One region of the Actinopolymorpha sp. NPDC004070 genome, then DNA from elsewhere that is predicted to be linked to it. Evidence: riboswitches for the same ligand, from Rfam matches in the RefSeq annotation. Region 1 holds a riboswitch; the other holds the start of a gene.
The links. A riboswitch is a leader RNA that binds a small molecule or an ion and turns the genes downstream of it on or off. The one in region 1 is predicted to bind S-adenosylmethionine.
Positions count from the first base shown of each region.

Region 2: another riboswitch for S-adenosylmethionine. It lies ahead of thrC (threonine synthase); the one in region 1 lies ahead of ABZV93_RS05495 (aminotransferase class V-fold PLP-dependent enzyme).

Region 1 covers NZ_JBEXMJ010000002.1:418,237-425,792, forward strand. Annotated here, with positions in the region: gene ABZV93_RS05490 (cysteine dioxygenase family protein) at 1-30, opposite strand, end outside; gene ABZV93_RS05495 (aminotransferase class V-fold PLP-dependent enzyme) at 218-1,738, opposite strand; SAM riboswitch class IV at 1,777-1,884, opposite strand; gene ABZV93_RS05500 (hypothetical protein) at 2,034-3,572, shown strand; gene ABZV93_RS05505 (2-dehydropantoate 2-reductase) at 3,651-4,706, shown strand; gene ABZV93_RS05510 (histidine kinase) at 4,822-6,051, shown strand; gene ABZV93_RS05515 (response regulator transcription factor) at 6,048-6,713, shown strand; gene ABZV93_RS05520 (hypothetical protein) at 6,749-7,556, opposite strand, start outside.
Region 2 covers NZ_JBEXMJ010000005.1:160,727-168,282, forward strand. Annotated here, with positions in the region: gene ABZV93_RS11460 (cold-shock protein) at 418-618, opposite strand; gene ABZV93_RS11465 (hypothetical protein) at 932-2,512, opposite strand; gene ABZV93_RS11470 (MoaD/ThiS family protein) at 2,575-2,856, opposite strand; gene thrC (threonine synthase) at 2,853-4,133, opposite strand; SAM riboswitch class I at 4,146-4,318, opposite strand; gene ABZV93_RS11480 (hypothetical protein) at 4,621-4,866, opposite strand; gene ABZV93_RS11485 (hypothetical protein) at 4,892-5,503, opposite strand; gene ABZV93_RS11490 (trehalose-6-phosphate synthase) at 5,655-7,115, shown strand; gene ABZV93_RS11495 (P-loop NTPase) at 7,317-7,556, shown strand, end outside.

The sequences.
Region 1 (7,556 bases):
GTCGCTGAAGTTCAGGGATGTCGCGGACATGGGTGTCTCCGGGGAACGAGTCGAGCCGACGATGGGTTGCTCGAACCGCTGGTCCCACGCCCGTGCCGGGCAGGTGTCCTCCGGGCAGGTCAGGCGGACGGACCAGCGGCGCACCGACACCGCTGGTCGAAGTGGTCGCCCCGCCGACCGTTCCAGAACACGTCGAGCAGGGGCAGGAGCCGGCGGGTCACGGCCGGGCCTCCTGCTCGCACGGCGACGTGCCGCCGGTACCCGCGAACCCGCCCAGGGAGGGGGCGCCGACGGTCGCCGCGCCGGCCCACTCCGGCACCGGGCGGGTGTCGTGGACCGGCTCCCAGCGCCCGTCGACCACGGCGTACTCCCACCGCGGCCCGGCCACCAGCAGGCCCTCCACCGCGTCGGCGAGCCGGTCGACGTCGACCAGCGTGGTGCCGACGCCGAAGCTCGCCCGCAGCGTCCCGTCGGGCGCGCCCAGCCGCGACAGCAGCGGGTGCGCGCAGAACTTCCCGTCACGGACGCCGATGCCGTGCTCGGCGGACAGGTACGCCGCGACGAGCCCGGGGTGGTAGCCGTCCACGCTGAACGCCACCACGCCGATCGCGTCCGGGCTGTCCCGCCAGATCCGGTGCCGGAGTACGCCGGGCAGGGCGTCCAGCCGAGCGACCAGCCGGGCCCGCAGCGCCTCCTCGTGCGCGGCCAGCGCGCCGTCGGGCAGTGCGGCCAGGGTCTCGCAGGCCTGGCCCAGTGCCGCCGCGCCTAGCACGTTGGGGGTGCCGCCCTCGTGGCGCTGCGGGGCGTCCGCCCAGATGGTGCCGGTGAGAGTCACCTCGCGGACGGCGCCGCCGCCGGGGAGGTACGCCGGGGCCGCGTCCAGCCAGTCGCGGCGCCCGACCAGGACACCTACGCCCAGCGGCGCGTAGAGCTTGTGCCCGGAGAACGCCACGTAGTCGACGCCGCCGGCGGCCAGGTCGATCCGCCGGTGGGGCGCGAGCTGGGCGGCGTCCAGGACGACCCGGGCGCCGGCCTGGTGGGCCGCGGCGACGATCGCGTCCAGGGGAAGCACCTCGCCGGTGACGTTGGACGCGCCGGTGATCGCGACCAGCGTGGCCGGCCGGGCGGCGAGTTCTGCGCGCAGGGCGACCAGCGTGGCCCGCTGGGTCGTACCGGCGACCACGCACCGGTGCCGGCCCCGCCGCCACGGCAGCAGGTTGGCGTGGTGCTCGATGTCGAGGAAGAGCACGTCGCCGGCGTCGCCCTCCCCGCCGTCCTCGGTGCGGCCGGGCACGCACCTGGCCAGCAGGTTCAGCGCGTCGGTGGTGTTGCGGGTGAACACGACCACGTCGTCGGCGCGTGCTCCCACGAACGCCGCGACCTGGGCACGAGCATGTTCGTAGCGCGCGGTGCTGACCCGCGACGCGTACCCCGCGCCCCGGTGCACGCTCGCGTAGTAGGGCGCCACCTGCGCCAGGTGCGCGGCCACCTCGGACAGGCACGGCGCGCTCGCGGCGTAGTCGAGGTTGGCGTACGCCGTGGTCTCGCCGGTGACCAGCGGGACCGGGAGGTCAGCGCCCACCACGGGCAGCAGCGGGGCGGCACCCACCTGGGGTGCCGCGGCGAAACGATCGGCGCCGGACGTCACCCGGTCGGCCCGGGACGGGAGCGGGATGTCGGGGGTGATGTCGGGCGTACGGCGTTCGGCCCGGACCGCCACGGCACTCAGAAGACTCACAACACACCTCACAGGTCTCGGGGACCCGTGGGTGTGGGGTCCCGCGCTTGCCGCACCGGCCGGCGCGACCTGGTCCTCACCCGGGGCACCCCACCGCGGAGGAGGGTTGCCGGCCAGCAAGCCGGGGCTGGCGAGTCTCGTCCACCACGTCGGCGGGCGCGGATCGCGCCGTGAACCTGCGGTGGCCGAGTCTCCTGCTGGCACTCGTGACCGGAAGTCACAGTAACGGTTGTCGGGAACGGGCGATGGTATGTCTCAAATAATGAAATCGCGGTCTGCAATACGGACAGTGCGCATGGACCGGCTCGCACGCAGGCCTCCGACCTGGGCTTTCGTGCTCGGCGTCCTCGCGCTCACCGCCGCCGTCTGGGCGGCACTCCAGTCGTCGATCCCCTACCTCGGGCACGACGAGGCGGTCTACGCGGCCAAGGCGCGATCCTGGCTGACGGGGGCACCGAGCGCACAGTGGGGTGATCACCGTGCGCCCGGACTGCCGGCCCTGGGCTACGCCGCACTCGCGGTGCACGAGAGCGTGGCGTCCGTCCGGGTCGTGGGGTTGCTGCTCGCGTTGCTGGCGTTCGGGCTGTTCTGCTGGATCGGGATCGGACTGCTCGGGCCGGCGCGCGGCGTCGTGGTCGCACTGCTCGTGCTGTCCGGGCCGGGGTTCGTGCGCCGGGTCCCGGAGTTCCTCACCGATGTCGGGACCGCCGGGCTGCTGGCCGGAGCGGCGTACTGCCTGGTCCGCGCCCAGGAAGGCAACACGGTGCCGGTCCGGCGTACCGGCTCCCAGCGAGCCGGCGGCCGGGACCGGTGGCTGCCGGCCGCGGCCGGGTTCGCGCTCGGTGCGTTCTACCTGCGGTACGGCGCGGTCGCGGGCGTCCTCGCGCTGGCCCTCGCCGCCGCGGTGGCCTGGGGACCGCGGGCGTGGCTGGCCCGGTGGCGCGGCCTGCTCGGCGTGGCCGCGGTGCTGGCGGTGGGGCTGGCGCCGCACCTCGTCACCGCCGAACGCCGGACCGGGTCGCCGTTCGGCATGGTGCGCGCATCCGCCGACGCAGGCCACTCGGAGGGGCTCGGCGGCCTGCTCACCTACGTGCGGATGTTCCCCGTGAAACTTGCCGGGCCCTGGGGTGGGGTGGTGATGGCCGCCGGGCTTTTCGCGGGGGCGCTCGCGGCGTGGCGACTGGCTCGCCGCAGGCCACGACCGGAGGACCGCCGTACGGTGTTCGCGGTGCTTGCCGCCGTCACGCTCGTCGTCTCGATCGGACTGGCCGCGCACGGTGAGCCGAGGTTCGTGTTCATGTCGGTGTTCTGGCTGACTCTGGCCGGAGTGGCGGCACTGGCGGAGTGGGCCCGCGCACGCGCCCGGCTGTTGCTCGGCGTACTCGCGGCCGGTGCGGTGGCGACGATGCCGGTGACCGGTCTGCTCGTCGCCCGCGGGCCGCTGCGCGACGTGACCAGCGAGCGAGAGTCCCTGGTGGCGGCGGCCGCGGCGCTGGCAGCGGAGTCCGGTGGGGCGCTCGGTGACTCGGCGGGATCCATCGGCTCGGGCGCCCGGTGCGTGGTGGTGACCGGTTACCAGCCCGAGGTCGGGTGGTACTCCGGCTGCGCGACGGCGAGTCTCGGACAGGTGCGGTCGCGCGACCTGCCGCCGAACACACCGGTGTCGTACCTCGTGTTCGCACACGGACGCGACCAGCTTCCACCGGCGAGTGTCCGGCGGCTCGCCGGCGACCGCTCGGTCCGGGTGGTCGACCTGCCCGCCGTGGGGTCGCTGGGACCCGGCCGGCTGCTCACCGTAGGGGGAATCCCGCCGCGGATCTCGCCGAGCGGCTGACGTACGGACAGCGGCTGACGTACGGACGCCGGCGGACACCGACTGGCGATCCGGGCAGCCTGCTGGCAGGCTCGGTCCGTGGCTTCTGATCAATCCAGCAACAGCACGGTACAGCGGTTCGTCGTCTACGGCGCGGGCGCGATCGGTGGCGTACTCGGTGCCCGGCTGCACGCGGCCGGCCACGAGGTCGTGCTGATCGCCCGCGGCGCGCACCTGGAAGCGATCAGGGCCGACGGCCTGCGGGTGGAGTCCCCCGACGGTACGCAGACGCTGCCCATCCCCGCGGTCGCCGGGCCGGACGAGGTCGACTGGCGTCCGGGCGACGTCGTGCTGCTCGCGATGAAGAGCACCGACACCGAGGCCGCCGTCCGCGCCCTGGCCGCCGTGGCCGACCCGGCGACGCCGGTGGTGTGCGTGCAGAACGGCGTGGCCAACGAGGCCACCGTGCTGCGGCACTTCGCCAACGTCTACGGCGTGCACGTGATGTTCCCCGCGACCCACCTCACCCCTGGCGTGGTGCAGGCGCAGTCGGCCCCGGTGACCGGCATCCTGGACCTCGGCCGCTACCCGCGCGGAGTGGACGACACCGCCGAGCGGATCGCGGCGGCGTTCCGGTCCGCGACGTTCGCCTGCGAGCCGCGGCAGGACATCATGCGCGGCAAGTACGTCAAACTGCTGGGCAACCTCGGCAACGCCATCGACGCGCTGTGCGGCCGTTCCGACGACGCCGACGGCGACGACCCGCGGGAGATCGTCGAGCGGCTGCGCGCGGAGGGCACGGCGGTGCTCGAGGTGGCCGGCATCGAGTTCATGTCGTTCGAGGAGGACCGTGCCCGGCGCGGCGACCTGATCCAGGTCCGCCCGGTCAACGGCCAGTCCCGCACCGGAAGCTCCTCCTGGCAGAGCCTGGCCCGGGCCACGGGAGCGATCGAGGCCGACCACCTGAACGGCGAGATCGTGCTGCTCGGCCGCCTGCACGGCGTACCCACGCCCGCGAACGAGCTCGCCCGCCGGTTGGCCAACCAGGCGGCCCGGGCGGGCGATCCGCCCGGTTCGCTCCGGGTCGCGGACTTCTGGAAGCTGCTGGAGGCGGCCGAGGCGGAGGAGTCGGCCGCGTCCACGGGCGTCGGCTGAGCCGCCTGAGTCGGCAGGACGCCCGAGCCGGAGCAGGCCGTACTCCCCACGTCGTAGGGAAGCCGCCCGCTCCGGACGGATGCCGACCGGTGCCCCGGTGACCTAGCGTTCCCTCGTGACCTCCCCTCCCGCCACCCCCTCGCCCGGCAACCCGGGTCGGCGGTTCTGGCGCGCGGTCGGGTCGTGGCCGGTGAAGCTGCCGATCGTGCTGGCGTTCCTCCAGGTGGGCGGAACCCTCGGCGCCGCGCACAACCAGCCGGACGCCAGGCCGGTCGACGCGCTGGCGGTCGTGCTGCTGCTCCTCGGTCCGGCCGCGCTGGTGTTCCGCCGGGCACGGCCGGTCGCCGCGCTGTACTTCGTGATGGGGGTGTCGTTCGCCTACATCCTGATCGGCTACCCGTACGGCCCGTTCTTCCTCTCCGCGATCGTGGCGTTGTTCGAGGCGGTGAGGTACGGCCACCGCCTGGCGGCCTGGCTGACCGCCGGCGCGGTCTACTTCGGCCACATCGCCTACCGCTGGGAGTCCGGCGAGGGGCCCGGCCTCGTCGCGGCGACCGTGGTCGCCGGCTGGCTGCTGGCGGTGCTGATCGGCTCGGAGCTCAACCGCATCCGCGAGGAACGTGTCGAGGAGAGCCGGCGGGCCAAGGCCGCCGAGGCCGCGGGCCGGGTGAGCGAGGAACGCCTGCGGATCGCCCGCGAACTGCACGACGTGGTGGCGCACAACATCTCGCTGATCAACGTGCAGGCCGGAGTGGCGCTGCACCTGATGGACGCCCAGCCCGAGCAGGCCCGGACCGCGCTCACCGCGATCAAGCAGGCCAGCAAGGAGGCGCTGGTCGAGCTGCGTTCGGTGCTCGGTGTCCTGCGGCAGGTCGACGAACCCGGACCGCGCCGGCCGGCGCCCAGCCTGCGCCGGCTGAGCGACCTGGCGGCCAGCACCCGGGCGGCCGGGCTCGACGTCCGGGTGAACGTGGAGGGTACGCCGGAGCCGCTGCCGTCCAGCGTGGACACCGCGGCGTACCGGATCGTGCAGGAGGCGCTCACCAACGTCCTCCGGCACGCCGGCGCCCGCTCGGCCGTGGTGCGCGTCGCCTACGCCGAGCAGACCGTGGCGGTCGAGGTGACCGACGACGGGTGCGGTACGCCGGCCGCCGCAGCCGGGGGCGGAGAAGGCGGTACCGATGGAGGTGCCGGTGTCGGTGACGCGGACGGTGCCGGCGGCGGCAGTGGCCTGCCCGGCATGCGCGAACGGGTCGGTGCGCTCGGCGGCCGGCTGACCGTAGGACCATTGCCGGGCGGAGGTTTCCGGGTGTACGCGGAGTTGCCGCGGGAGGGAGCACCATGATCTCGGTCCTGCTCGCCGACGACCAGGCGCTGGTGCGCGCCGGTTTCCGGTCCCTGCTGGCCGCCGAACCCGACATCGAGGTGGTCGCCGAGGCCGCCGACGGCGCCCAGGCGGTGGAGCACGCGCTGGCGAAGCGCCCGGACGTCGTCCTGATGGACATCCGGATGCCCGACATGGACGGGCTGGAGGCGACCCGCCGGATCGTCGCCGAACCCGAACTGGCCGGCGTGCACGTGGTCATCCTCACCACGTTCGACCTGGACGAGTACGTCTTCGAGGCGCTGCGTACGGGCGCGAGCGGCTTCCTGGTCAAGGACACCGAGCCGGTGGAGCTGCTGCGCGGCGTACGCGCGGTGGCCTCCGGGGACGCGCTGCTGTCGCCCGGTGTGACCCGGCGGCTGATCGCGGAGTTCGCCAACCGGTCGAAGGAGCCGGTACGCGGCGCCGACCTGGCCGCGCTGACCGAACGCGAACGCGAGGTGCTCGCCCTGGTCGCCGAGGGGCTGTCCAACGACGAGATCGCCGCCCGGCTGGTGGTCAGCCCGGCCACCGCGAAGACGCACGTCAGCCGGGCGATGATCAAGCTGGGTGCGCGGGACCGGGCGCAGCTGGTGGTGTTCGCGTACGAGGCCGGACTGGTGCGGCCCGGCTGGCTGGGCTGAGGCCCCGGCCGGACCGCAACCGCAACCGCAACCGCCTATCGCCTGGGCACCCAGCCGGACTGCTGCGCGTCCGGACTCTCCGGCCCCCGATGGCGTACGGGCGGTGCCGGCGGTCGCCCCGAAGAAGCCGGCGCGGCCGGACGACCCAACCCGCCCGGTCCGCCCAACCCGCCCGGGGCCTCCGCCGCGGGAACCGGGCGCACCAGCTCTGCCGCCCTGGTCACGATCTCCTGGGCCGCCGCGAGGGTGCCCGGCGCGAGGTCGCCCAGCCGGGCCAGCCCGTCCGCCCGGATCGCCTTGTCGTGCGGGACGCGGACGACGGCGGCGAGCCGGTCGCGTACCGGCGCGAGCTCACCGTCCATCCAGCGCGGCGGGTCGGTGCCGGCGACGTCGACCACCGCGGCCACCATCCGGTCGACGGCCAGGCCGTCGTGTTCGAGGACCTGCACCAGCCGGGCCAGGGCGGCCGCGCCGAAGCCGCTCGCCGAGGTGACCAGCACGGGCACCGCGTCGGGCCGGCGGGACCACTCGTCCAGCGCCGAGGGCCGAACGGCGTTACGGGCGGCGACGTGGGCCAGCGCGACCGGTGTCGAGGTGTCCACCACTCCGGCGAACCAGCCGCCGGTCTCCAGCAGGTGGGCGTACCACCGCGGGTCCTCGGGCACCGCGACCGGCGGCCGGGTCCACGGCCGGGCGTCGGTGAGGACGTCGTACCCCGGTCCGTCGGCGGCGTCCGCACCGAGGTCGGGCAGGTCGTCGCCCCGGCGGCGCCGGCGCACCGGAACGGACCGGCGCAGCGCGGCGTCGCGCACCGCGTCGGGGTCGAGGGGACGGCCTGGGGGA
Region 2 (7,556 bases), on a different contig from region 1:
GTGGGTTCGGGTCGACGCCCGCGACGGACGCTTCCCGGCCAGGCCGGGAACCTCGTCGAACCAAACCAAGTGGATTGTCACTCGCGACCTTCGAGTGCTAACACGTGTTTAGCACTCGCCCTGGGAGAGTGCAAGCCGAGGGCGGGGAGGCCGGACAAGCCGAGACCCCGGCCCTCGCAGCGTGCCCATCGATCCTTCACCGACGGACACACCCTCGCACACGTGTTGCCGCAGACGGGTTGCCGCAGACGGGTTGCCGCACACAGGTTGTTGCCGCACACAGGTTGTTGCCGCACACAGGTTGTTGCCGCACACGGGTTGCCGCACACGGGTTGCCGCACACGGGTTGCCGCGGACACGCCGGGGCCCGGACGGATCCTCCCGCCCGGGCCCCGGCGTCGCCTTCCGTGGTCTGGCTCAGACCGGGCGCACCTCGTGCGCTTCAAGCCCCTTCGGGCCACGGACGACCTCGAACTCGACGGCCTGGCCGTCGGCGAGGGACTTGTATCCGTCCATCTGGATCTTCGACCAGTGGACGAAGACGTCGTTACCGTCGTCCACCGCAATGAAGCCGTAGCCCTTTTCCGAGTTGAACCACTTCACGGTTCCCTGCGTCATGCCCTCTCCTCAGACCCGTTCGGGTGTCAGACCCGCCCGGCGCGGGCCCGGGTCGTACTCACCGCACCCGTCCCGCGAGGGGAGGTGTTGCGATCGATCAGCGCGCATTCCCACCGTTGGCGGTCGAGCCGTTACGCACGATCATGGCGACCACGGCCGACCATAACCAAAAACGTGTCCGGTGTGGAGATGTCTGAACGATCTCGTTTGGGCCAGGTTCGGCCCCGTCACCCCACTCAGAATCACGGAACGTCAACGGTCTACTACATCGGCCACAGCGCGTAACTACCATCCCGCTATGCAGGACAAAACGTCAGCTGGCCAGCGGAGACGCCCCGAAGGATTCCGCCCAGTCGTAGGTCAGTTCCTCGTCGCCGGAGCGCCACCGGCGCGGAACCGTCGACCACAACCAGTCCAGTGGCTCGAGCCCGCCGGGCTGCCCGCCGTCCAGGGCCAGCCGGACGGCCGCGCGCAGGTCGGCGTCCACCTTCGGCGTACGGGAGGCAGGGTCCACCGAGACGAACAACGCCGTCCCCGAGCGGGCTACCAGGTCGAGGAACTGGCGGTTCTTCTCCCACGGCGTCACCGGCGTGCACGGCACGCAGTCGGCGTCGGCGGCGAAGAACGCACCGTGCTGGGCGAGCCGGTACGCGAGCGTGTTGACGCCCATCCGGCGGGTGCGTTCCCAGTCCCGGCCGGAGGTGTCGTCACCGATCCGCTGCACCTCCACCAGGCCGGCGGCCAGGTGCCCGACGGTGTTGCAGCCGATCACCACCGCACTGCCGGCACCCTCGCGGATCGTCTCGTACAGCCGCAGCAGGATCTCGGCGTTCGTACGCCCGCGGTCGGCGAAGTGCCATCCGGGGTCGGTCAGCCCCGCACCCATCGCCGGGCCGAACCGGCCGAACGCGTCGAAGGTCGAGAAGTCGTGCTTGACCAGCTCGAAGCCCCAGCCGACCAGCCGGGCCACGTCCTCGCCGATCGTGCGCAGGTTGTCCGGCAGGGTGAGGTCGAGCGGCTGCTCGCGTGCCGGGCGCGGGCCCGGCCGCAGCCGCGGCGGGTCGGTCACGGTGGACAGCGCGGCGGGGCGCATCCAGATCCCCGGCCGGGCACCCCGCGCCGCGATGTCGGCGGCGAAGCCCGGCATGTCGTCGAAGAGGCCGGGGACACCGGCGGTCCAGGGGCCACCCGGGCAGACGCCACCGGGGCTCCAGCCGGCGTCGACGACACAGAACGGCCGCACCGGATGGCCGTCGGCGTACGACACGATCGTCTCGGCGTCGCGCAGGATCTGGGCGGGGCCGAAGTCGCGGCCGTAGGCGTAGTACCAGTTGTTGGCGCCGACCACTGGCTCGGCCACCGGCAGCGGGTCGGCGCACATCGCCGCTGTCAACCCGCGCTGGACGGCGTAGGGCGAGGCGTTCGCGTCGCCGGCGACCTCGACCACCGTGGCCGCGGACAGCACCCGATCCCCCAGCGAGACCGGGCCGCCGCCGTTGCGGACGTCGAGCCACAACGAGCAGCCGTCCTCGTCGACGGTCCAGGCGCAGAAGGCGTTCGGGCGTACGCGAACGCCCATGCCCGTGGTCGTCGCGGACACCGGGTCGTGCGCGAGCCACGACCACGGCAGCAGCCGCTCGGGCTGGTGGTGCCTCCAGGCGAGGTCACCGTAGGAGCGTTCCCAGGCGTCGCCGAGGACCAGCGCGGACGTGGCCACGCGGCGCCGCCAGCGCAGCACCACCCAGGACAGGCCGGCGTCCGGGCAGGCCACCGTGACGTCGAGACCGTTCGGCCCCTGGACCAGCCCGACCTCCACCTCGGCGGTGGTGAACCTGGTGGTCGGACCCGCGTCAAGGCGCGCTTGACGCGGGCCGTCGGTGCGCTCGTGCAGCACGAACGCCGCGTCCGGAATCGCGGGCGCCGGCGCGGTGACGCCGCCCGTCGCCGCCGGTGAGCTCAGCGGGCACCGCCGGCGACGGCGGGGATCACCGAGACCTGCGTACCCTCCGGGGTCGGGGTGTCCAGGCCGCCGGCGAAGCGCACGTCCTCCTCGCCGACATAGACGTTGACGAACCTGCGCAGCTTGCCTGCGTCGTCGAGCACACGCGCGCGGATGCCGGGGTAGTTCGCGTCCAGCGACTCCAGCACCTCGGCCAGGGTGTCGCCGTCGGCCTTCACCTCCGACGAGCCGCCGGTGTAGGTGCGCAGGATGGTGGGGATCCGAACCTTCACGCTCATGCGAGACCAGCCTCCGTGAATGCTTCGTACGTCGGGCGGATGGTGGCCTTCGGGCCGACCCTGCCGGCGATGGCGTCCAGGGTCTTCAGCCCGTCGCCGGAGTTGATGATCACGGTCTCGGCGGCCGGGTCGAGCTTGCCGGTGCGCACCAGCTTCGCCAGCGTGGCCACGGTCACCCCGCCGGCGGTCTCACCGAAGATGCCCTCGGTGCGGGCCAGCCGGGCGATGCCGTCGACCACTTCCTCGTCGGAGACGTCCTCGACGGTCCCGCCGGTGCGCCGCACCACGTCCAGGACGTACGGCCCGTCCGCGGGGTTGCCGATCGCCAGCGACTTCGCCAGCGTCTGTGGCTTCACCGGGGCGACCACGTCGTGGCCGGCGTGGAACGCCGCCGACACCGGGGAGCAGCCGGTGGCCTGGGCGCCGAAGATGCGGTACGGCGTGTCCTCCACCAGCCCGAGCTCGACCAGCTCGCGGATGCCCTTGTCGATCTTCACCAGCTGGGCGCCGGACGCGATCGGGACGACGATCTGCTCGGGCAGCCGCCAGCCGAGCTGCTCGGCGATCTCGTACCCCAGCGTCTTGGAGCCCTCGGCGTAGTAGGGCCGGACGTTGACGTTGACGAACGCCCAGGTCTCCTCCTCGCCGGCGATCTCGCTGGCCAGGCGGTTGACGTCGTCGTAGGTGCCCTCGACGGCGACGAGCGTGCCGCCGTACACCGCGGTGGTGACAATCTTCTGCTGCTCGAGGTTGTGCGGCACCAGCACCACGCTGCGGATCCCGGCGCGGGCGGCGGCCGCGGCCACGGCGTTGGCGAGGTTGCCCGTGGACGGGCAGGCCAGCACCTGGAAGCCCAGCTCACGGGCCGCGGTCAGCGCGACGGCGACGACGCGGTCCTTGAACGAGTGGGTGGGGTTGCCGGAGTCGTCCTTGACCCACAGCCGGGCCAGGTCCAGGTCGGCGGCGAGCCGGTCGGCGCGCACCAGCCGGGTGAGCCCGGGCTCGGTGTTGGGGAACGACGCCACGTCGGCCGGCACGGGAAGCAGTTCGCGGTAACGCCAGATGTTGTGCGGGCCGGCGGCGATCTGCTCGCGGGTCACCGTGGGGAAGTCGTAGCCCACCTCGAGCGGGCCGAAGCACTCCGAGCACGCGTAGTGGGCGCCGAGCGGGCTGCTGGCTCCGCACTCCCGACATCGCAGTTCGGTGGCGTTCCCGAAGGCGCCGGGGCGGATCGTGTGGGTGCCGGGCGTGGTGCTGTCGGCGTAGGTCGTCGTCATGCGAGGCCTCTCCTCTCATCTTTCCCGCGTACGTCCGCTCGGGAGGTCGTCCCGGACGCGGAGTCGTGGGCCGGAGTTGGCACCGTGGCCGCCGTGGGCCTGCATGTACGCGAGACACACTCGTCGGCGGTCGGCCGGTTGCCGGGGCTTCGTCGGGCCGGTCCCTCTGCCCCTCTGGATGAGTTCCTTGTTCAGTTGTGGTGTTCAGTTGTGGCGGTTCGGCTGTGCGGCCCCTCCAGGGGCAAGCGGCGACGTCGGTCGTGTCACCGCCTGCGGGCGAGCCTAACGGGTAGGTCCGGGCGAACGTCGACAGCGTTCAGAATGCGAGACGAGCTGTCCGAATGGAGGACAAGCCGGGCTCATCGGGCCGGCCACGCCCCCGCCGCGGCCGTCGCGGCCGGCGTGGAACGCCGAAGCGGCGCCACCGCGGCCGGGCTTCGGGAACCGTCGCACAGCGCGACGGCGGCCACCTGGGCGGGCAGCGGGTTCAGCTCACCGTCGTCGGTGAACAGCCAGGTGTTGGCGCCCACGGCGGCCTGCCGGACCCCGTCCGGCGTACTGAAGACTCCGCGCTGTAGCCGAAGACCGCGCCGTCGTGGCCCCAGACGACGCCACCGGGAACACAGGGCACCTGCACCGGGAAGATCCCCAGGCCGTAGCCGAACTTCCCGGTGTCGGTCATCTGCGCGACCTGGGCCTTCGGCAGCAGCCGGCCGGTGAACAACGCGTGCACGAACGTCGTCTCGTCGCGGGTCGTGTCAAGCGCGCTTTACACCCGCTCCGGTGAGGAGTCGCAGGTAGGCCGGCGCCGCATCGGGCACCAGCACCCGCAGGGCGAGGTCGCGGACCGAGGCCTTCGGCACCAGGAAGGCGGTCACGACGTTCTGGGTCTCACCACCGGGAATCGGATGCCGCAGGAACCGGCCGGTGTGCCGGAAGCAGCCGATCGCGGATTCCTTGACCTGCCGCCGGATGTCGGTGAAGAGCACGCCGGCAGGGTGCCAGGTGTGCCCTCTGCGGTCGGCGACGGAGAACTCGCAGCCCTGGATCCGGCGGCCCGCGGCGCGGTCTCGCGGCGTGACCATCAGCGCGACGTACACGGCGGTCCAACCCGCCCGCACCCGCAGCGGATGCCGCGGAGCGCTCGCGGTGAACGTCACCAGCCGCCAGGCGGCACCCGCGTACTCCCCGGTCCGGCCGACGGCGACCGTCTGTGCCTGCCGCATCACCGGCTTGCCGGGGTGGTCGGCCGCGACGGCATCCGTCACCGCCGCGAGCGGGAGCAGAAGGGCGAAGGCCAGCAGCCACCGCAGTCGTACGACAGAAAGCCAACGGCCGAGCACACTCGAAGGCCCACCACGCGATCCCACGCAGCAGATGTGCCCAGGTGGCGCGCCGCCGACCCGTCTGCGCACAGCTTTGTAACCGGCGGTGCGACCGCGCGGTGCAACCGGTTGGTCAGCGCTCCCGGCTGGCCTGAACGGCGGATGGGCCCGAGTCGAGGGCCTAGGCTCTGTCGCCATGGCGAGCGAACCGAACAAGAGCGTGCTGCTCGCCTCCAACCGAGGCCCGGTGTCATTCCGCCAGGACGACGCCGGCAGGCTCCAGTGCGTCGGAGGCTCCGGTGGACTGTCGGCGGCGCTCGCCGCGATCCCCCCTCAGGAGGACGCGCTGTGGGTCGCGGCCGCGCTGTCCGACGCCGACCGGCTCGCGGCCAGGTCGGCGCCGTCGGGCAGATTGGACGCCGCGGGGTACGACACCGGGACGATTCCGGTCCGGCTGCTCGACATCGAGCCGCTCACCTTCACCCGTGCGTACAACGGCATCGCCAACTCCACCCTGTGGTTTCTGCACCACCTGCTGTTCGACACCGCCAACGCGCCGCTCTTCGACCGGAGGTTCCGCCGGGAGTGGGCGTCCTACGTGGACTACAACACCGCGTTCGCGCAGGCACTCGCCGAGGAGGCCGCGCCGGGCGGGCGGGTGCTGATCCAGGACTACCACCTCACCCTGGCGCCACAACTGCTCCGTGCCCGCCGCCCCGACCTCGCCATCGGTCACTTCTCCCACACCCCGTGGGCGCCGCCGGACTACTACCGGCTGTTGCCCGACGACGTGGCGGTGGCCCTGCTGGAGGGGCTGCTCGCCGCGGACCACGCGGGCTTCCTCACCCGGCGGTGGGCGCGGGCGTTCCTGGCGTGCTGTGAGGCCGTGCTCGGCGCGCGGGTCGACTGGGCGCACGACACCGTGGAGTACGCCGGCCGGCGCACCGTCGTGGGCGTGCACTCGCTCGGCGTGGACGCCGGCGCCATGCGCGCCCGGGCCAACGCACCCGACGTGTGGGCCCGGATGGCGGGACTGCGCGCCCAGGTCGGTGACCGTCTCCTGCTGGTCCGGGTCGACCGGGCCGAGCTGAGCAAGAACATCGTGCGGGGACTGCTGGCGTACCGCGAACTACTGCGCCGACGGCCGGAGTGGCAGGGCCGGGTGGTGCACGCGGCGCTGGCCTACCCGAGCCGGCACGACATTCCGGAGTACCGCGAGTACTCCGCCTCGGTACAGCGCGTCGCCAAGGAGATCGTGGACGAGTTCGGCAGCCCGGACTGGGACCCCCTCGTGCTCACCGTCGACGACGACTACGCGCGCTCGCTCGCGACGTACCGCATGGCCCACGTCGCGGTGGTGAACCCCATCCGGGACGGGATGAACCTGGTCGCCAAGGAGATCCCGATCGTCTCCGACAACGGCTGTGCGCTGGTGCTGTCGCGCGAGGCCGGCGCTGCGGTCGAGCTCGGTGACGCGGCGTTCCTGATCAACCCGTTCGACATCGAGGAAACCGCCGAGGCGATGCACGCCGCGCTGTCGCTGAGTGGTGCCGAACGCCGCACGCGGTCGGCGCAGCTGGCGGAGGCGGCAGGCAGGTGCCCGCCGCAGGCCTGGCTCGCCGACCAGCTCCACGCCCTGGAGACCCACGCCGGCTGAGCGGTGACCGCCCTCGGGTGTACGCCGGAACCCCTCCCGAAATCCGCTAGTTCGGAATTCGGCGATTGTCCAGCATGCCAGCTGGAGAGCATTCCCTACCGAATGCGCGATTTCGGAAAGTCCCGCTGCGCAAGCCGGGGTCGACGGGCAGTCCTGCACGTCCGGCTATCCCGGCCGCCGCGTACCTGGAAGGCGACCGACGTGAGCAGCTCTCTCAACCGGCGTGGGGCGGTGCGCGCCGCCGGGTGGCCGGCAGGCATCGTCGTTGCGACCGTCGCCATCGGCCTGGCCGCCGCGTTCGCCCTCACCATCTCGGTGAGGCCGACCTTCGTGGCACAGTCCTCGGTGACGGTGGCGGCGTACTGGTCGGCATCGGCGAACGCCGGCCGGACCGCACCTGCCGACGGCATCCCGGCCGCGGGTGTGTACGACCCCGTCCTG